DNA from 2 places in the Deefgea piscis genome. Region 1 is predicted to be linked to the other one. Evidence: predicted binding sites of a transcription regulator. Region 1 holds the regulator's gene; the other holds the start of a gene.

The links. The regulator FliA, encoded in region 1, starts transcription of late flagellar genes. The targets are predictions, from matches to a motif close to GCTAAAGNTNNNNNNNNNNCNGCCGATAAT.
Region 2: K4H25_RS14220 (chemotaxis protein) is a predicted target of FliA. The motif match lies at 5,736-5,765, and genes of this name have one in related genera.

The regions. Positions count from the first base shown of each region.
Region 1 covers NZ_CP081149.1:3,201,723-3,212,804, reverse strand. The annotation lists gene K4H25_RS14960 (DUF485 domain-containing protein) at 1-135, opposite strand, end outside; gene K4H25_RS14955 (LysR family transcriptional regulator) at 364-1,266, shown strand; gene rpmG (50S ribosomal protein L33) at 1,437-1,592, opposite strand; gene rpmB (50S ribosomal protein L28) at 1,610-1,843, opposite strand; gene K4H25_RS14940 (DNA translocase FtsK) at 1,995-4,394, opposite strand; gene K4H25_RS14935 (lysophospholipid acyltransferase family protein) at 4,500-5,240, opposite strand; gene K4H25_RS14930 (flagellar motor protein) at 5,403-6,146, opposite strand; gene K4H25_RS14925 (RNA polymerase sigma factor FliA) at 6,146-6,886, opposite strand; gene K4H25_RS14920 (ABC-type transport auxiliary lipoprotein family protein) at 6,925-7,527, opposite strand; gene K4H25_RS14915 (MlaD family protein) at 7,524-8,570, opposite strand; gene K4H25_RS14910 (ABC transporter ATP-binding protein) at 8,574-9,362, opposite strand; gene K4H25_RS14905 (ABC transporter permease) at 9,365-10,453, opposite strand; gene K4H25_RS14900 (MinD/ParA family ATP-binding protein) at 10,440-11,082, opposite strand, start outside.
Region 2 covers NZ_CP081149.1:3,046,061-3,057,142, reverse strand. The annotation lists gene K4H25_RS14245 (EAL and HDOD domain-containing protein) at 1-513, opposite strand, end outside; gene K4H25_RS14240 (chemotaxis protein CheA) at 582-2,486, opposite strand; gene cheZ (protein phosphatase CheZ) at 2,516-3,274, opposite strand; gene cheY (chemotaxis response regulator CheY) at 3,313-3,702, opposite strand; gene K4H25_RS14225 (chemotaxis protein) at 3,771-4,718, opposite strand; gene K4H25_RS14220 (chemotaxis protein) at 4,747-5,697, opposite strand; gene K4H25_RS14215 (sensor histidine kinase) at 5,895-7,070, shown strand; gene K4H25_RS14210 (STAS domain-containing protein) at 7,167-7,472, shown strand; gene K4H25_RS14205 (ATP-binding SpoIIE family protein phosphatase) at 7,478-9,205, shown strand; gene K4H25_RS14200 (methyl-accepting chemotaxis protein) at 9,321-10,490, shown strand; gene K4H25_RS14195 (response regulator) at 10,527-10,892, shown strand; gene K4H25_RS14190 (chemotaxis protein CheW) at 10,917-11,082, shown strand, end outside.

The DNA of each region.
Region 1 (11,082 bases):
TGCAATCACCAAAATAAAGCCGTAATAAATCACCAGCATTACAAAAGAGAGTAACCAAGAGAGTCCGGATTTTTTCCGTACCAACTCTTGAAATTTGGGGTTCTGCTGAATGCGTTCAATCGTATGATCTTGCATGCGTTGCCTCCTCGGATAAATCAATCGTCAAACCCAGATGGGTGTTGTGCCGCTAATTTATGTGAGAGTGGCTAATTTAAGCTAATTGCATTTTTTGATGCTCTAAATCAGTTCGACTTATGTTGCATTGCGCATACCTTACTGGAGTTTGTGTAATTGCTGATTTTAAAACTACATAGCCGGTGTAATTAGTTCACAAAAAGGCAAGGAGTAGGTGATAATCGGTGAATGGAAATCTATCAACTTCGCACATTTGTTACCGTGGCGCAGCAGGGGCACCTCACGCAAGCCGCTGAATTGCTGCATTTATCCCAGCCGGCAGTGACGGCGCAGATTAAGGCGCTGGAGGAAGAGTTTGGCGTTGCCTTGTTTGAGCGCTACCCCGGCGGAGTGCAACTGACTGAGGCCGGGAAATTAATCCTGCCCGATGCACAGCAGATCTTGGCGCAAGCCCGCAGCCTGCTCTATCGAGCTAAAGCGTTGCAAAATGAACCCAAAGGTAAAGTCAGAATTGGTACGATAGGGGTGCCAGGGCGTTTAAAACTCGGCCCTTGGTTAGCGCAATTGCGAGAAAGTTATCCTTTATTGACTGTACAGACCACGCATGGGATTTCGGTTGGCGTCTTAAATGAAGTTCGCAAAAAAATGCTCGATGCTGGGTTTTATTTAGGTCGAAATCCGTACCAAAATGTCAACACTGTGCCATTGAGCGAGATTGGTTTTTGCGTGGCATTGCCGCCGACCATGGCGTATTTGCAAGATGCGGATTGGAAAACCTTGGGTTCGGCTTTGTGGTTGGGTCTATCGCAATTCACTAGCTTGGCCGATATTTCGCAAGAGCTGTGGCGCAGTCAAAATATTGCCCCTAAATTAGTCGGTGAATTTGATGAAGAGGCAACGCTGCTCGAATTGATTAAGTCGGGTGTTGGCATTGCGATTTTGGCTGAGCGCACTGCACATCGCTATGCTGCGGATGGCTCGATTGTGTTGTGGCGTAATGGTGAGGTGGCGACCAGGGCTTTATTGCAGTTTATCTACTCGAGCGATCGAGAAAAAGATCCGATGATCGACATGCTGATTAAAGCTTTGCGCACCACATGGCAGGAAGAATCGGCGTCTTTTATTCAATAATAGGTATTGAGCTAGGGCCTAATTAGGTCTTAGCTTTCGGGTATATACCTTCTATTTTTGCGCTGCGTAGGCGAGTTAGTCGTGAGTTTTTCGCTATTTTATTGAGGCGCGAAAAAACAAAAACCCCGCTGAGGTAGCGGGGTTCTCGAGTATGGCGTCACTGCCCTGAATTACTTCAGTTTAGTTTCTTTGTAGATCACATGTTTACGAACAACAGGATCGAACTTCTTGATTTCCATTTTTTCTGGCATGGTACGTTTGTTCTTGGTCGTGGTGTAGAAATGACCAGTACCAGCAGAAGATTCTAGCTTGATTTTATCACGCATGATTTATAGTCCTTAGCTTACAGTTCGCCGCGCGCGCGCAGATCTGCCAAAACCACATCGATGCCGTTCTTATCGATGGTGCGCAGAGCTGCGGTCGAAACGCGCAAGCGGATAAAGCAGTTTTCGCTCTCAACCCAAAACCGGCGGGATTGCAGGTTAGGTAGGAAGCGGCGTTTAGTTCTGTTATTGGCGTGGGAAACGTTATTCCCTGTCATTGGGCCTTTGCCCGTGACTACACATACTCGTGCCATGATTCTGTCCTGACGTTCGGAACTGGAAAAGTCCACGTTTATATCACAAAGTGAAGATTCGATTCAAGTCCATTAATGAAAAAACTCCAGACTTTAGTCGCTGAAGTGACTGATTTACAACATAATGCATCGCGAAAATGCTCAGGCGACATTATTCACTGATTGGTGGCGCAAGTACAGTCCGGTTGCCATTTGTTTCCATAGAACTGACTAATCCGGCACTTTCCATTTGCTCAATCAAGCGAGCTGCGCGGTTATAGCCAATACGCAGTTGTCGCTGTACCGATGAAATCGATGCACGGCGGCTTTTAAGTACAAAAGCTACCGCCTCATCATACAGTGCGTCGCCTTCGCCAGCATCTGCATTCCCGCTACTGCCTGCGGCGGCTTCAGCATCAAAGCCGCCGTTTAAAATGCCATCAATATAATTGGGTTCACCTAAAGATTTTAGGTAATCAACCACATGGTGGACTTCATCATCGGCGACAAATGCGCCGTGAATTCGGAGTGGATAGCCTGAACCGGGTGGTAAAAATAACATATCACCTTGGCCGAGCAAGGCTTCGGCGCCCATTTGATCCAAAATGGTTCGACTATCGATTTTACTTGAAACTTGAAACGCCAATCGAGTTGGAATATTGGCCTTGATTAAACCGGTAATCACGTCGACTGAAGGGCGCTGTGTTGCCAAAATCAAATGTATCCCTGCGGCGCGGGCTTTTTGCGCGAGGCGGGCGATGAGCTCTTCGATTTTTTTACCGGCGACCATCATTAAATCGGCAAATTCATCAACGACGACGACAATAAACGGCAAATGTTCCAGCCGCTCAGGATCATCGGGCGTGAGACTAAACGGATTGGTGAGGTGTTTGCCGGCTTTTTCGGCATCTTTGATCTTTTGGTTGTAGCCAGCTAGATTTCGCACGCCCATGGCACTGAGTAGGCGGTAGCGTTTCTCCATTTCAGCGACACACCAATTGAGCGCGTTGGCCGCGAGCTTCATATCAGTTACCACCGGTGCCAGTAAATGCGGAATGCCTTCGTAGATCGATAGCTCCAGCATTTTGGGGTCGATCATAATAAAGCGCACTTCGTCTGGCGTGGCTTTATAGACTAAGGACAAAATCATCGCATTCACGCCAACCGATTTGCCTGAGCCTGTCGTTCCGGCAACCAACATATGTGGCGCTTTACCTAGATCGGTGACAATCGGTTTGCCGGTAATGTCTTTACCGAGCGCGATCGTTAGTTTGCTGCCCATGTCGTGATAGGGCTCGCTAGATAAAATCTCAGAAAGACGAATCATTTGCCGCGTCGGATTAGGGAGTTCCAACCCCATATAGGTTTTTCCGGGGATGGTTTCCACCACACGAATCGATACTAAGCCCAGAGCCCGCGCCAAATCTTTCATTAAGTTAACGATTTGTGAGCCTTTTACGCCAACGGCAGGTTCAATCTCATACCGGGTAATCACTGGGCCGGGATAAGCGGCGACAATTTTAACCTCGACATTAAAATCGGCCAATTTGCGCTCAATTAGCCGAGAGGTAAATTCCAGCGTTTCTTTGCTAATGGTTTCTTGCGACTGCAATGCCGGAGCGAGTAAGCCCAACGCCGGCAGTGATTCATCGGTTTTATTGCTGATATTGGCGCGTTTTACGGGTGCTGGCGGCAGATCGTCTTCAGCAAATAATAAGGGCTGCGCAGCTTGCTTGGCCACTTCGACTTGTTGTTTTTCGAGCTCTTTCTTTTCTCGAACAATGCGCTTTTCGACTTGACGCGCAACGGGGATGTCCAATTGAGCAGGCTCGATAATCAGCGGTTCTTTGCCCGCTTGTTTTTGTTTGGCGGCGACCACTTGTTCATTGCGAACTTTTTTGGTTTCGCGGCCGATGCGCCGATCTTTCGCCGCTTGAATGGCATTGAGCACGTTGAAAAAACTGTTCTCAACGACAGTACCGATGTTTTCCATCACATTGAACCAAGACAGGCCAGTAAATAATGAAATACCAAAACCAAACAGGGTAATTAAAAATAAGGTGGCACCGCTAAAGCCAAGGCTAAGCGACATCCAACTGGCCACGGTTAAACCTAACATGCCGCCGGGAACATAAGGTAGTGGTGCGCTCAGGGAATGCAATCGCAAAGCTTCAAAAGCACTACTGGCGATCAGCATCAGGAAAAAACCGCTACACGCTAAAAAAACCACAGGACGCGATGATTCGGCGACACGATCAATTCGGCGATAACCCCATAAAATGGCGGCTAAGCAAAATACCGTCCACCACCAAGCCGAAAAACCAAAGGTATACAGCAGTACATCTGATAACCAAGCACCAAAACTGCCACCGCGATTATAAATTTGAGCCTCAGTGGCGCTATGCGACCAGCCTGGATCGGCCTGATGATAGCTAGAGAGCACGAGGACTAAGTAGGCGAGCAAAACGACTAAAATTAACCACCAAGACTCGCGCAGCAAATTGGCCATGCCTGGCGGTAAAGCGGCACGGGTCGAGACATTGGCGACGTTTTTCTTGCGAAATAAGGGCATATATATATCAAGGAACGAGAAGCTGAGGCGATTATAAGGGCAAGCTTGCGCTTTGAGTGCTGTAAATGAATCGCATTGTGTTGGCAATCATCACAATTGAAACATTTAAATTAAATAACGTTTCTGCCAAGCTAGGTAATGTTGATAGCATGTTTCACAAAAGATTTCTTTATTCTCAAAGTCAGCAGGATAAAGCGCCGGAAAAACATGGTAGTGAACGACTGGATTGGGGCTAGTAAAAATGGCGAATATTTTTTGCAGCAAGCTTTCATTGGCACGCCATTCAAAACTGATTTGCGCTTCATGATGTAAAAACACCGGAACAATTGGCGTATTGGTGGCAAAAGCGACTGAAAAAGCACCAAACTGAAAGCGCTCGGCCAATAGCCTGCCGTGACAACCGCCTTCGGGAAATATCGCGATATTGTCACCAGCGTTGACGGCGGCAATCAGCTCAGCCAAAGCCGCTTGCCGTGAGGCTTTGTCTTCTCGGCGTACAAATAAAGTGCCTGCCGCTATGGCAATTTTGCCAACGAAAAACCAATCGCGAACTTCAATTTTGGCTAAGCTGCGCACCTTAAATAATGCAGGAATGCCAACGTCTTCGAGTGCCGAAGGGTGATTGGCAATCAAAATATACTGCTCGGGTAATGGTGCGTGCTGGTGTAGGCGCAATTGCACGCCTAAGGCGCGAACAAAGCAGCGACACCATGATTGAAATAAGCGCGGATAAATGGTGTGAATCAGTGCGTGGGGTAATGCCGCAAGCAACAGCATCAGTAATGTAAATAGCAGCAAATCCAACAGGGCAATGCTGCGTATTAGGACGCGAATCAGCCAAAGCATGGCATACCTTAAATCAATAGTTGGGTTTAACTATAGGTGATAGTAAGGTATGGATTAAAGGCGTGTTTTGAGTGGCAGGATTTAGTTTAGCTGTGTAGTGGGTATATCTTGCTAGGTATTTTCTATAAATGGTTAGCGATATATACCTACTAGCAGTATCAATCAATGATGCAAGAAACCAGAGAGTTTATTCTCAAGTAATCGCGGATTTTCGCCATTGGCGATGGTGACCAGCCCTTCGGTGAGCATTTCGCGGCGCCGCACTTCGAGCAAAATATAATGCTTTAATTTATTGGCCACGGGTAAGAAAAACATATTGGCTGCGCCAACGCCATAAATCGTTGCGACAAAGGCCACGGCAATACCTGCGCCTAATTTGGACGGATCAGATAGATTTTCCATTACATGAATCAGACCTAAAACGGCGCCTAAAATACCAAATGTTGGAGAATAACCGCCTGCGGCTTCCCAAATTTTAGCTGCTGCGCGAGCTTGATCTTCGTAAGCATCAATGTCGAGCTCCATCGCACGGCGTATGGTTTCGGGTTCAGCGCCATCGACGACCATTTGTAAGCCACGGCGTACAAAGGGGTCTTTTTCGCTATTAAAAAAAGCTTCTAATGCCAGCAATCCGCCGCGACGAGCTTGTGTCGCCCAATTGACTAAGGTCGCCAATAGTTTTTTGAAATCCATCGTCGGCGGGAAGAAAATCCAGCGCAGCATTTTGATACCAGCAATAAAGTGGCGCATTTGCGTTTGTAGCATGACCGCACCAATGGTGCCGCCCATCACAATCAAAAAGGCAGTAAATTGCAGTAAGGAACTGATATGGCCGCCTTCTAGCCATTGACCAAGAATGATCGCAACCAGGCCTAAAATAACCCCAAATACGCTGATTTTATCCATTAGACCAGCCAATCCTTTAGTTTGCCGCGCAGGCGGGCAATTGCCTGGCTATGCAGCTGGCAAACGCGTGATTCTGAAACGCCGAGTACCGCGCCGATTTCTTTTAAATTGAGTTCTTCATCGTAATACAGCGCCATCAACAGCTTTTCTCGCTCGGGTAGCAAGCCAATGCCGGCAATGAGTTGATCGCGAAAATGCGCATCGGTGAGCACTTGCGCCGGATTGTTGTGCGTATCTGCCGCATATTGATCGAGTTGATCATTATCGCCATCTTGTTCGAAATCTTCATAATGCAATAACTGATGGCCGCGCGCATCGCCAAGCATTTCTTGGTATTCAGTGAGGGGCAGGTTCATTTTTTGCGCAATTTCTGACTCTAGTGCAGCGCGGCCAAGGGTTTGTTCTAGCTGCACTGTGGCGCGTTCAATTTCACGCATATTGCGCCGCGCTTGGCGTGGTAACCAATCGGCGTTGCGCAATTCATCGAGCATGGCGCCGCGAATGCGTTGACTGGCAAAGGTTTCAAATTGCACACCCGCATCGGGGTCAAAATTGCGCGCAGCTTCCATTAAACCAATTAAACCGACTTGAATTAAATCATCGACATCCACACTGGCCGGCAGCCGACTCATCATGTGATAGGCGATTTTACGCACCAAAGGCGCGTGCTTTTCTACACGAAGATCTTCGCTGCTATTTTGGGTGCGACGATAAAGAGAGAGGGCACGATGGGCGGACATGGCATTGAATTAAGTGGCGTCTTGCTCAGTGTAGCTCACTACGGTGTGTTTACGGTAAGCAGAGACGATTCTAGTTGCAATAAAATAGTGTTTAAAGCGCGATTAAAGCCAATTACAGCTTGCTCGGGGCTGGCATCGACAATGGCTTCGGTTTGCGTGAACTCAAAAATAAGCGGTGTATTGTGCTCTACTTGGCTTAAAGCATAACGAATGCTCAGGGTGACTCGGGGCTGCGCAGGGATAGTTACATCGACATACAGTTGTTGTAATTCACCTTCTAAGCGCCAACTTGGCATTAGGCTCGAGCCTAGCGGTAAGATGACGGTAAACAATCCGCTGGCTGCCAAGGCTTCTCGCGTCAAGCTGCTAATTTGCTGGGCTGGCGGCGCGAGAAAGCCATTGTAGGGATCAAGTACAAAGCGCTGCGCGCTTTCGCGATAAATTAACGATGTGCTGCGGTAGGGCGAGAGTGCATGTAAATCTTGAACTTGCAAACTGCCTTTAAAGTGCGGCGTCGCTAAACGTGCGTGGTGCTGGCTGACTGGTACATTTGAGAGTAAAAAATCCTTACGTGGCGGCGTTGTGCTGCTACAGCCGAATAATAAGGCACTGATACAGCAAAGAGTCAGGATAGTTTTCATGGTTTTGGCGGCGTATACACTGGCGGCGGGTTAGAGAATAACAACTGGCTGGGTTGTTGCTCGGCTTTGTTGAGTAATTGCTTCATGCTCAAACTAGCGCTGCTCAGTTGTTCAATCAAGGCGTCGAGATCAGCTTCGCGATGGCTACTGAGGCGATCGAGTCGTTGGCTAACCCGGTCAATCCGCTGTAGGGTGCTGGCGATTTGCGGGTCGGTGGCGATTTTTTTGGCACTTTCGGCGGCAATGGCTAAATCGGCAGGTGCGCTACGCCAACCGGGTTGCATTAGAATTTCTTGTAAAGCTTGATTGCTTTGTCGTGCTTCAACCAGTAAGGCTTGGGTTTCTTTGGCCATGCTGGCCATTGGCAATTGGGCGACATGATCTAAAACGGTATTCATTTTTTCGCTCATGCTCAATAGAGGCAGTGGCGCGAGTTTTTGCTCTGCTGTGAGCAGTAATTGATCGAGTCTGGCCATGGTTTGTTCAATATCGACGTGCTGCATTTTGGCGATTAAATTTTGCGTGGCAGTGACAATTTGATTCACGGTGCTGGGGCTGGACGGGATATACAGCTGTTCGGGCGTCCAAGCAATCGGCAAGGGGCGGCCGGCGTTGGCACCCATATAGTCAATTTCTAAATAACTGGTGCCAGTGACGCCTTGTGGCGCGATTTTAACGCGTAAGCCCTTGGCAATTTCAGCGTTGAGTGCTGCTTGTGTTGGTGCCGGCAAACCTTTGCCGCTCATCATTTCGGTATTTAAACGCGACTCGATTAAGACGTATTGATAACGCTGTGCGCTCGGTAGTGCTTGTTGGTAACGGGTATAAGTAAAGGTAATCGCGCTGACTTCACCCACCACTACGCCGCGATAGCGCACTTTAGAGCCAATATCTAAGCCTTGTACCGACTCATTAAAGTAGGTCTCGAGCATGAATTGCTGGCGAAACCATTTACCACTGCCCAGAGCAATCATTAGTCCGGCGGCGAGGGTAATGGCGACGAGAATAAATAGGCCTAAGCGAAAATTGGATCGTTGTTCCATGGTTTAGCCTTGCAGGGGGGACTCGCTCGCGGCGCAGTCGTATGGCACGATCACTTGGCCACGATTAAAAAAGCGATTGACTCGTTCATCGCTCGATTGGGCCAGCGCCTCTGGGGTATCAATGGCGATAATGCCTTGTGTAGATTGATCTAACATAATGGCGCGATCGGCGATGGCATGAATGCTGGCCAATTCATGACTCACTAAGACACAGGTAACGTGCTGGGTTTCGGCGATGCGGCGAATGAGCGCATCGAGTTCGGCCGAGGTGAGTGGATCTAAACCGGCAGAGGGCTCGTCTAAAAATAATATTTCCGGATCCAGTGCCATGGCCCGCGCAATTGCTGCGCGTTTTTGCATTCCGCCCGATAGCGCGGCGGGGGCATAGTCAGCAAAAGACTCTAGCCCAACGAGGCGCAATTTAAGGCGAGCAATAATTTCAATCGCGTGTGCATCGAGTTGGCTAAAGCTTTGCAAAGGCAGCATTACATTGTCGAGTACGCTCATCGAGCCAAATAAAGCGCCGGCTTGAAACATTGCGCCAAAATGGCGCAGTATTGCCTCGCGATCCGCACCCGTAGTGCCGACTAGCTCATTACCTGCTATCCGTATACTGCCAGCTTGTGGCGAATACAGGCCAATCAGGTGTTTGAGCAAGGTCGATTTACCACAACCTGAGCCGCCTAAAATCGCCACCACTTCACCGCGTTCAATACTGAAAGAGACGTCTTTTAAAATGGTTTTGTTACCATAGCCGCAGCTTAAGCCTTGCACTTCAATTAAGGCGCTCATGTTTACCAGCCCATATGGTAAGCCACCACGGCAAATAAACCATCGGCGACCACCAATAGCACCAAAATTTGCACCACCGCTTGGGTGGTTGCTGCGCCGACGGCACTCGCGCCATTCCCTGTCGAAAGGCCTCGAAAACAACCGACAGCGGCGACAATAAAGCCAAAAATAGCCGCTTTACTCAGGCCCGATAGCAAATCGACTAAGTCAACTTGCCCAGCGATTTGCGAATAATACGTGGCAAACGGTATGCCAAAGCCTTTCATGACTAATGCACCGCCAAATAGACCGATGACTTCAGCAAATAAGGTCAGCAATGGCGCCATCAACACGCCGGCCAATAAACGCGGCAAGACTAAAAATCGAATGGGATCAAAACCAAAAGTAACCAGCGCATTGATTTCTTCGTTCACCTTCATCGTGCCTAGCTCAGCGGCAAAGGCAGCACCGGTGCGGCCAGCCAGTAAAATGGCGGTAATTAACGGTCCGAGCTCACGAACTAATGACAGCCCGAGCAAATTGGCGACATACAGCTCAGCGCCAAATTGCCGCATCGGAATCGCCGATTGAAATGCGAGAATGACGCCAAATAAGACGGAGATTAAGGCAATAATCGGCACTGCATTGGCGCCAACAAGTTCGCATTGCACACAAAATTCGCGCCAACGAAAACGTTTCAGCGAGTGCAAGCTATGCCATAGCGCAGCGCATATACCACCTAAAAAGCTGATCTGCTGATAAAAGTCGGCGCTGCTGCGCCGAACTTGTGATCCCAACTGGGCGATTGGCGTAATTGATGGTTTGGGAGCAGGTTTTAAGAGCGGCAACTCTGGAGATAGGGCATTGAGTAAACGTTGCCCTTGCTCGGGTAGCGCTAAAATATGCGCGCCGCGCTGCTGTAATTCAAATAATAGCGCCGCCCCCGCGCCATCAATGGTTTGCACTGCACTGGCATCAATCTCAATCTCTGCCCATTGTTGCTGCTGAATGCGCTGCCACAGTGGGGCGCTGGTCGCTAAGGTTAAATCACCACTTAGTTCAAACTGAGTGGCTGTTGTGCTAGGGCGTAATTGAGCTTCAGTAGGGCGCATGATCGATTCGATTGGCCAGTAAACGTGATGATTCGATTAAGCGATAAATAAAGCTCGCCATATTGCCTTGTGCTTGGCGTGGTGGCGCCCAGCGTAATAAGGCGTCAGCCAGCTGGCGAATCGCCGCGCTGGCCTCGGCATCAGGAAAGGCTTCCAGCACCGGACGGCCAAGGCGTGTGGCGCGGTTAAGCCATTCATCTTCTGGCACATAACCAATCAATTTGAGTTGAATTTCTTCCCCCAAATATTGCTGGGCCACTGCGCGAACGCGATCAAACAAAGTCATGGCTTCGCCTAAGCTGGCAACGCGATTGACCAACACGCGAAAATCACGCCGCGCATATTCGGTCGCCAATTGCTTAATGGTGGCATATGCATCGGTGAGGGATTCGGCTCGATTGGAGAGCACAATGACCACATCGTCAGCGGCAAGCGATAAGCTAGGTACACCTTGCGCCACAGCAGGGCGGGTGTCGAGTAAGAGGTAATCTAGCGATTCGGTCAGTTGCGCAAATTCACTCGCCAAGCCGCGTTGTTCGTTGTCGTTGAGCTGAGCGAGTAAATGCGGCGGGGCGGCAATCGGTAAAATGCCAAAACCGTATTGGCTCTCAATCAAGGTATCGAGTAGC
Region 2 (11,082 bases), 160 kb from region 1:
GGTTTCAACTTTTTCAGCAACTTGAAGCAATGGGAAACGGCGTAATTCCTTCGATAAAATAGGAACTTGTGTCATTCCTAATTGCTGAATATCTAATTTAATATAATTAGAAAATTCAATCATCGAAGCTGTTTGAGGTGTCAGCACAAAGTCATCAAGCGCTATGCCAAATCCCTGTGCACGTAAATCACGCAAACGATTTAATAAATCTTCAGTGGGTTGTGTGGTTTCAACAATTTCTAAAATTACGCGCTGAGGCTGTAATAACTCTAAAAAATTACTTTCAAGCATTGATTCTGCGACGTTAATAAATGCTAATTTATTACCAACTAGCCAATCTGTACCCATATTGGATATTGTATTTACCAATACGTTTGTGCCTGCATGCATGTCACTTGAAAACTCAGCAGAAACAGCCTCTTGATTTAAGCGAAATAATAATTCATAGCCAATAATTTGTTGCTGACGATTCAATATAGGTTGACGTCCAATAAATGCATGTTCTTGCGTCATATTCTGGTAACAGGCTAAATGCCATGCTCCTAGTTCGTTGGAATAGTTTTATGACAATTTTTATTAAATTAAACAAATTGCTCGATAAAACGAGAGGTTTTTATTGCTGAAGTTTCTGCTGTATCAGATGCCAGTAGATCTTCCATATCAAGGACTAGCACGATTGAACCATCCCCTGATAAGGTTGCTCCTGCAACGCCTTTAGGACGGATATTTTGTAGTGGTTTAATGACGACATCATCTCTGCCAATGAAACTGTCTACAGCTAGAATAAATGAATGCTCCGCAGATTGCATTAATACGCCAAATTGCGGTAGTTGAACCTCTTCCCAGCCAATTAAGTTGGCTAGAGAGCGTACTGATAAAATTTCGTCACGAACGACGATTGTTGCTCTTCCTGATACTTCTTGTACATGTTCTTGACGAATGGTAATGATTTCTCTAACCATTGCGAGTGGAACAGCAAAAGGCTGATCGCACACTTTGACAACGAGTACCGGTAAGATCGCAAGGGTCAATGGCAGAGAAATAGTGAAGCGAGATCCCTCACCCACTGCAGATTGAATATCAACGCGCCCATTTAGCTTTTGAATATTCGTTTTTACGACGTCCATTCCAACGCCGCGACCAGAGACACTTGAAATTTGATCTTTAGTTGAAAAGCCAGGAAGAAAAATAAGTTGTAAGCTTTGCTTGTCATCAAGGCTATTTGCCGTTTCGATGTCAATTAAACCTTTTTCTATGGCTTTACGACGAATTACATCTGGGCGCATGCCTCGCCCGTCATCAATAATTTCAATTCGAATATGATCGCCCACTTGAGTCGCTGTTAGTTCAACAACGGCTTTGGCGGGTTTACCGCTAGCAATACGCTCTTCAGTCGTTTCAACACCATGATCGACTGCATTGCGTACTAAATGCACTAATGGATCATTAAGATCTTCAAGCATCGTTTTGTCGAGCTCAGTCTCTTCGCCTGAGATAACGAGTTCAACATCTTTCCCCATTTGACGCGCTAAGTCACGGGCAAGTCGTGGATACTTTTGGAATAAACGACCGATTGGCTGCATCCGTGTTTTCATTACGGCATTTTGTAAATCACCAACGAGTAAGTCGAGCTGACCAATGGCTTCATCAAGCGCTTTGAGCGTAATGCTATCCATTTTTCCAGACATAATGTCTGCACGCAGAGTAGTTAGCCTATTTTTTGTGAGGCCTATTTCACCCGATAAATTTAAAACTTGATCCAAGCGAACGGTATCGATTCGGATGGTAGTTTCTTGTGTGGCAAGTTGTTGTGAATTGGCCTGAGGTCGAGCATTGCTTGTCGCCGCCGCAGGTTTTAAGCTTTGCATTGGCTCTAATATTGCAGCGCTTGGGGCCAAGACTTCGTTATGTTCTACGCTGTTGACTTCAATATCGCTTGATAATGGCTCACTAGTCACTTGAGTTGCTACCTCTTTTTCATCCAGTAAGACATCGTACAAATTTTTCCAGTCATGCTCTGGTTTGCTTTCCGTGGAGACTAAAACTGAAGGTGTTACTGCTGGACTTTCTAACACAGTTGAAGCATTGCTACTTTTGCCTTCGAGCACATCGTCTAAAGCTTTCAGTAGCGCAGGATCTGCAGGTGCAGGTTGACGGCCTTGGGACATCTCGCCAAACATTTCACGAACTACACCCGTTGCGGCTAAAATTTCGTCCATAATTTCTGGATTTAGCGTGAGTTCGGCATTACGGAGTTTATCAAAAAGATTTTCTGTTCTGTGGCAAAGACTCACCATGGAGTCGACATTTAAAAAGCCAGCCCCGCCTTTAATTGTATGGAAACCGCGAAAAATATCATTGAGTAACGCTTTATCATCTGGGCGTTTTTCTAGCTCAACTAACTTATTATCGACTTCAGATAGCAACTCTGAAGACTCAGTTAAGAAGTCCTGTAATAGGTCTTCCATTCCGCCGAAAACACTCATGATATACCCCTTATGCGCGGTAATAAGACTTAGAAACCGAGACTTTCCAAGAGGTCATCAACCTGTTCTTGGTTAGTAACAATATCGGTTCTTCCTTCTGTTGTGATAACAGGGCCATTTAATAGGCTATTTTCATCTGCTTTATTTGTTCCTTGCGGACTAAACATCAGCAGAAAATCAAGTAAATGACTTTCCATATCTTTTGCCATAGTCAAAACACGTTTAATTACTTGGCCAGTTAAATCTTGGAAGTCTTGTGCCATCATGATTTCAAGCATCTGTGTGCTAACTTCGTCTGATTGTTGTGCTGTCTTTGACAAGTGTGTTCTAGTGTTTTCAACCAATGATTTAAATTCATCAATGCTCAGTTCTTTATTGAAAAATCGATCCCATTGTTGAGACAGTTTTTTTGAACTTTCGGTGATGTCATCTTGTAGTGGCTTGGCAATGTCTAGCGCATTGAGAGTACGTTCTGCTGCTTGTTCAGTCATTGTCGCGACATAAGACAGTCGGTCTCTAGCATCAGGAATTGATGCTGCAGCGGATTCTAACGACTTATCTAAGCCAAGTTCACGCAAGGTGTCATGGAGTTTGCGTGTAATTTGACCAATGTGTGAAAACATTGATTTGGCAGGCTCCGCCATCAATGACTGTGGGTCTTCTTGGCTGCTGGCGGAGTCTACCGAGGCGACTGGCGAGGAAACTTCTACTTGGCTTGATACCAAAATACTATCAAAAAGCGCCTCAAGGTCTGGGGAGTCCCCATTATTTAGTGCATTATCGCTCACAGTGCCTCCTACTGATTGTTATCATGTATTGTGAAAAATTATTTTGCCATGTTGACAAAAATTTTCTTCAGCTTTTCATCCAGTGTGGCTGCTGTAAAAGGTTTCACAACATAACCGCTTGCTCCAGCAGTGGCTGCCTCGATAATATTTTCTTTTTTGGCTTCTGCTGTCACCATCAATACTGGTAGATGTTTGAGTTGGGCATCGGCTCGAATCGCTCTTAATAATTCAATGCCGGTCATATTGGGCATGTTCCAATCGGTTACGACGAACTCAAATTGGCCATTTTTTAATTTATGTAATGCCACTTGCCCATCTTCTGCTTCATCCACATTGGTAAATCCAAGCTCCTTTAGAAGATTTCGGACGATGCGACGCATGGTAGAAAAATCATCTACCACGAGAAAACGCATGTTCTGATCTGCCATAACTTAACTCCAGCTGCGTTATCGCAATTGATATACGCATATAATTATTTTGTTACGAAGACGTTGACTTAGCCTTGGCTACTCAACATCGGGGAAAGAGTATCGGCTAAAATGAGCGCATCAAATTTAGCAACATAAGCATCGACACCTACGCTTGCACCCATTGCACGATTTGCATTAGATGAAAGAGAAGAGTGCATTACCACTGGAATACCTTTAAAACGATGATCTGATTTTATATATTTAGTCAGAACATACCCATCCATTTCAGGCATTTCAGCATCTACTAATATTAATTTTAATTTGTCTCGCAAGTTTTCGCTATCATGAGTTGCTCGATTAGCTAAATTCTGTAGTTTATCCCACGCTTCTTTACCATTATTGGCTTGATGATACTTAATACCAATTTTATCAAGCACACCAATAATTTCTTTTCGCGCAACCATTGAGTCATCAACAAAAAACATAAATGTATCTGGATTGATTTGTGTTGGCGGTAGCTCAGGAATTAATGGTTCGCCAATCACGGTAGCTAAAATTTGTTCAACATCGAGAATGGAAACCAGCTTGCCATCAGGTAATTCGGTAATTGCTGTTATCAACGCTTGGTTTCCGGCTAGCATTGTTTCTGGAGCACGTACTTTATCCCAGTCAACTCGAATAATACGATCAACATCATGAACCAAAAATGCTTGAGTATGCTTTGAAAACTCAGTCACAATCATCGTGCTTGAAGTATCACCTACAGGTTCTTCATGCGTTGCAATAAATCGAGCCAATGAAATGACTGGGATAATGTTGCCGCGCAAAGAAAGAACACCTTCGACACCATGCGGCATATTTGGCGTTTTTGTGATTTTGGGTGTTTGCGAAACTTCACGAACCTTAAATACGTTAATTCCGAAAATTTCTCGTGTACCTAAGGAAAAAAGCAAAATTTCCATTTTGTTCGATCCCGCAAGCTTTGTGCGAGCATCGACGGTATCAAGTAAGTTAGTTTGTTGTGGTTTGCTCATAAGTCACCTCAGCCTGGTGTTTTTGCGATTATTCGCGACGCAAAAAATTTGTGATACTTTCTGATAGTTTATGGGGCTCAAATTTCGCGACATAACCATCAACCCCAACAGATTGCCCTAGCTTTTGATTAGAAAGACCTGATAGCGATGAGTGCATCAAAACTGGGATGCCTGCAAAACGAGGATCACTTTTAATTTGCTTGGTGAGCATGTAGCCGTCCATTTCTGGCATTTCAACGTCGGTTAATACCAAGTGCAATAAATCTTTAACCATTTTTCCTTGCACTTCTGCAGACTTGGCTAGCTTAAGTAAATCTTCCCATGCACGTTTACCATTTATTGCGTGCATATGATGTACATTCATTGCATCTAAGGTTTGTTCGATTTGGCTACGAGCAACCAAGGAGTCATCAGCAAAAAACACAGTTTTATGACTGACGCTTGAATCACAAACCACTGCTGCAGTATCAATGATGTTGCTTTTTTGGGTAGTCTCAGCAAGCACTTTTTCAACATCGAGCATCATTACTAGCTTTCCGCTCTCTAATTCCGTTACCGCTGTGACTAGTCCCCCCATCTGCATGGTGAGCATATCAGGAGGAACTCGCATGACAGACCAATCTAAGCGTAAGATTGTATCGACAGCTTCCACTAAAAAGCCTTGTGTATGTCCATTGTATTCTGAGACAACCATAATCTCAGGTTTGCTTTCTGTCGCGATACCTGCGTATTTTGCTAAGTCAATAACAGGAACCAATACTCCACGTAAGCTAACCATGCCTTCTACTGAAGATGGCATATCAGGTGCCTGAGTAATTTCTGGCGTCCTCATTACTTCTCTAACTTTAAATACATTAATGCCAAAAGTTTCTCTTCGGCCTGATCTTTGATCTAGGCCCAAAGTGAAAAGTAATATTTCTAATTTATTGGTCCCTGCCAATTTCGTACGGGCGTCGATATTTTTTAGAAGGTCTGACACGACTTTACTCCCAGAGGCTGCGGGTGATTGAATATAGCATTATCGGCCTAGAGCTCTAAATATAAAGCCTTAAAACCAATTTATTTTAAAAAATCTTATTTTTCAAGCTGCTTACGCAAATTGTTTTTTTTGCGGTCAAATTAGTAATCTAAAATCTTTATAATGCATAACTATGCTGACGACAAGAGTGTTACTTAATGAGTTTAAACCAAGAAGTCATTGATCCTAAAAATTTAGAGCAGGCTTTTGCTTTATTTACAGCAGCATCAGAACAGCTATCAATCGCGTATGCGGAATTACAAGATCAGGTTACCACTCTTACTGAGCAGCTAGAGGTAGCAAACGGTAATTTACGACGCGAGTTTGAAGAGAAGTCAGCATTGTCGCGACGTCTTAGTTTGCTGTTAGATCGATTACCAGCTGGGGTTTTAGAATTAGATCAATGTGGTTATGTATTGACACAAAATGCAGCAGCAAAAAAGTTATTAGGGCGTACTGATCACCGATTTAATTGGTTAAAGGTCTTGGCTGAGCAAATGCAAGCGACTGATGAGCCTGGCGTTTTGGAGTACCAAAGTGGAGATAGCGCACGTCACCTTCTTTTGGAGGAGGTTGATGTACCCGAAGAAGGGGTTCGACTGGTTTTATTGCATGATGTGACTACTGCTACAGAAATGCGTCGTGCATTAAGTCGACATCAGCGTTTGGTTGAAATGGGAGAGATGGCAGCTGGCTTAGCGCATCAACTGCGCACACCACTGGCAACAGCACTTCTTTATAGTGGGCACTTAGTTCGGGCGGAGCTAAGTAGTGAAGATCGCGTTCGATTTGCCCAAAAATCATTAGAGCGCCTCCGGCATTTAGAGGTCTTGATTCAAAATATGCTGCGTTTTGTACGTGGGCAGCAGCAATTTACTGAGCGTTTAGAGGTGGGTGGGGTATTACTTGATGCAATTCAGCACGTGCAGCCTCAATTTGACGCTAAAAATGTGGCGCTGTTGTTGATCGGCTCGAACAGGCCAGTTTGGGCAAAAGTAAATGCCAGAGAGTTTTCTGGTGCTATCGCTAATTTACTTGAAAATGCACTCCAAGCGTCAGCATCAGGGCAGGAAGTGCTCTGTAGTCTATCTGTGGATACATCTACTCTAGAAATTGAAATTAAAGATTATGGTTGCGGTATGTCTGAAGCGACTTGCGTTAGACTGTTTGAACCCTTTTTTACCACACGCAAAGATGGTACTGGTCTAGGTCTAGCAATTGTGAGAAATTTAGTATCTTCCTATGGCGGCGGGATTAGTGTTGAATCTAAGTTAGATTTTGGTAGTTCTTTTAAGATTCGCTTGCCACTAACGACAGCTACAACTAAGGTGTGAAAGTGGTTGAGAATTTATATTGGCACTTGTATCTGCCTGATAAATTCTCGGCTTTACTGTGAATATATTTACTACAAGTTATAAGGTTAATTACGTATGACACCTACCGTGCAGATTGAGGGTAACGTTGGCCGCGTCATTTTATCGGGGCAGTTTGATTTCAGTGCGCATAGAGAATTTCGGCAGGTTTGCGAGTCTTTGATTGCAAATGCAGAAATAAAAGAGGTGCTCGTTGATTTTCAAAATGTCAATTATTTAGATAGTTCTGCACTTGGCATGCTGTTACTTTTAAAAGAGAAAATATCGGCTGCCAGCAAAAGTCTAGCTCTGGTCAATTGCCGTGATACTGTTAAGCAGGTTCTTGAAATTGCATGCTTTGGTAAAATTTTCACCATTAGGTAATTTGCATGAAAATCTTGGTTGTAGATGATACTGAAGCAATTTTACTGCTCATTTCGCGCTTTGTAGAAGCCTTGGGTCATAAGGCGATATTGGCTAGAAATGGGGTGGATGCGATTGAGCAGTGTCGTTTGGAGCAGCCAGATTTAGTATTAATGGATGTCATGATGCCGATCATGACTGGCCCTGAAGCTGCGATCATTATTAAAGCAGAATCGGGAGAGCGCTGGGTTCCTATTGTTTTTGTTACAGGGATCGGCGAGGAAAATGCGCTTGCTGATGCAATTGAGCGAGGTGCGGACGACTATATTAATAAGCCAGTTAATTTTCGAGTTTTAGAAGCCAAGTTAAAAGCTTTTGGACGGACTTTAGAGCTCAATAGAAAGGTCAGAGAGCAGTCCGAGCGGCTTGCTGACTACTATGAGAATGCTGAGGAAGAAAAACGCGTTGTGCGGCATTTGATGGAGCAGTTAGTCAATTCGGAACGACTATCAGATCCTCAATTGCAGTATTTGCTATCACCAGCTGAGAGTTTGTCAGGAGACTTGATCGCGTCTGCTCGTACCCCAGGGCAAGCCTTGCATGTCATGCTTGCTGATGGCATTGGTCATGGCTTAACTGCCGCATTGAATGTACTGCCACTCACGCAGCCCTTTTATAGCATGACTGAAAAAGGTTATGCGATCAGCGATATTTTATTAGAAATGAACGATAAAGTTCGACAGGTTTTACCTGTTGGGCGTTTTGTTTGCGTTACTTTGATCTCTATTGATGAAACCACCGGATGTATCGAGATCTGGAATGGCGGCATGCCTATGGTTTATCTAGTCAATGAACAAGGTGATGTGGTTTCTGAGTGCCGTTCTAAAAACTTACCGTTGGGCATTATTCCTTCCCATTCTATGGATTTTTCTCCGGAAAGATTTTACTCGAATGGTACTGGCTATGTTGTCGCGTGTTCGGATGGTTTGATTGAAGCTAGAAATCAACAAGGCGAAGAGTTTGGCACTGAGCGTTTACTACGGTTATTGAAAGAAAAATCGAATTTAAAACCGATTGAATATTTCCAAGAAACCTTCCTCAATTTCTTGCAGCAAGAAAAGCATCATGATGATGTTTCTTTAGTTTTAGCCAGCTTTGGCGCCAATCCAAATCGTGATTTAAAAGTTAATCATCATTCGTCAGAAGATATTAGCCAGTTATTAACGGCTGATTTTGCAACAGGAAATCAAAGCACTTGGCGTTACAATTTGGTATTAACTGCTGAAGAGTTACGCTATGTAAATACGATTCCTTTTATGATGACGTTTGTTAAAGAAATAAAGTCCTTGGCCAGCTCGCAATCAGATGTTTTTTTAATATTGACCGAACTGTTTGTTAATGCCGTTGATCATGGTCTACTTGGCATGGATTCTAAAATGAAAATGAATCCCGATGGTATGGAAAATTATTTAACAGAGCGGGTGCGTCGTTTAGCAGAGCTTAAAGAAGGTCGCATAGAAATTGATTTGATGGGGGTATTACTCAGAGGACATGAAATTTTACGCATTCGAGTGAAGGATAGTGGCGAAGGGTTCGATTGGTCTCGTTCTTTACAAAGCGGCGAGGTCATTGATGCTGTGCCTGAGTTTACTTTTGGCCGTGGAATTTCATTGGTTAAAGCACTTGCATTACGCGTTAATTATGTTGGTATTGGGAATGAAGTCGAGGTTTATTACGCTCCTCAAGAGATTTAACGTTATTTAAATTACACGTTAATTTCAAAATTCTGTCTTTTACATTTTGTTGTGTCTATAAATAATCAGATTGGTCTTGGTTTTTTTTCTTGATTCATTTGAGTTATGGATACGCATGTCACATCGTCAATTATTTTGGCCACTTCTTTTTGCCTGTGGATTTCCTCTCTGCCTGCTTTATTTTGAGCTAGATGTTCAGTGGTTTGCACTACTGATGGCCTTCATTTTTCCTTCAAGTTTGTACGCCTTATCACTGTTTTTAAGTCGAAAACTTGGGTTAAAGCCAAGTGCTGAAGTGCGTCACGATGCCCCTCAATGTGTTGATCAACAGCAAATTCATTTGGCAAGTCATGAACAACTGATTTTGGCCGAAGAAGAAATACAGCAGGTCATTGCAATCTATAGCGATGCAATACCTAATTTATTGGTCGGCTTTACTTCAATGGTTGAAAAGTCTCGATTACAGCGTGATATGGTTGCCCGGCTATTGCAGGCTGAGGCCGATAATAGTGGACTTAATTTTCAGAAATTCGTCTTAGAAACCTCCGAAATTCTCTCGCGATTTGTTGATAGCGTGGTGCATAACTCGAGTGCTGCAATGAGTTTGGTCGACCAGATGGAGCAAATTGGTACAGAAGTTAGCAGTGTTTTATCCGTGCTTGGTGAGATCGAAGGGATCGCAAAGCAAACCAATCTTCTGGCATTGAATGCCGCAATAGAGGCCGCTCGAGCAGGAGAATCTGGCCGAGGGTTTGCGGTGGTTGCAGATGAAGTACGAACCCTTTCGATGCGCACAAATCAATTTAGCTCGCAAATTAGAGACAATGTACAGCATATTCATGCATCTGTTTCTGGGGCCGAAAGCGCAATATTTAAGCTGGCCTCTCAAGATATGAATTTCTCATTAGAGTCCAAGCTTCAAGTCGAGCATACCTTGATCGAAATTCAAAATTTGAATCAAACCGTTGAAGACACCGTACAACGCCTTGGCCTTGTTGCACAACAAGTTGAGCAACAAATTGACCAAGCAGTCTGTTCTCTACAATTTCAAGACTTAACGCAACAGCTGCTGCTTCATGTGCAAAGCCGTGTGCATGAAGTACAGGACATTTTGCAAAAACTTTCTGCAATTGACAGTGATTTGTCTATATTAAATTCAGAATCTGATGGGAAAACTGAAATTATATCGGCAATTTACACTCAGGCTATGCAACTGAGTGCTGCGCTGCAACGTAACCCTGTCGCCCAACAAAATATGAATAGTGGTTCAGTGGATTTATTTTAATCGCTCTGCATTCTTTAAAAGTTAAGGGAAAACAAGATGGCTAAAAAAGTTTTGACTGTGGATGATTCAACGTCGATACGGCAAATGGTCGCCTTTACTTTAAAAAGTGCCGGCTATGAGGTGGTTGAAGCCGCTGATGGGAATGCTGGGGTTGCTCAAGCGAAAAATCAGCAGGTCGACCTCATTTTGACTGACCAAAATATGCCGGGTATGGATGGATTAACTTTAATCCGTACTGTTCGTGCATTACCTCAATATAAAACGACCCCCATTCTGATGTTAACCACTGAATCTAGCGATGCCATGAAGCAAAGTGGGCGTGCAGTTGGAGCGACGGGCTGGTTGGTCAAGCCGTTTGATCCACAAAAATTACTTGAAGTGGTCCGTAAAGTCATTGGTTAGTTCATTAGTATTCAGGAGTAAGCAATGACCATAGATATGAGCCAGTTTATAGCGGTTTTTTTTGATGAGGCTGCCGAGCATTTGGCGAGCCTTGAAGCATTATTGCTAAAGCTTGATGTAGAAAATCCAGATCCCGAAGCCTTAAATGCCATTTTTCGTGCGGCGCACTCCATTAAAGGTGGTGCCGCGA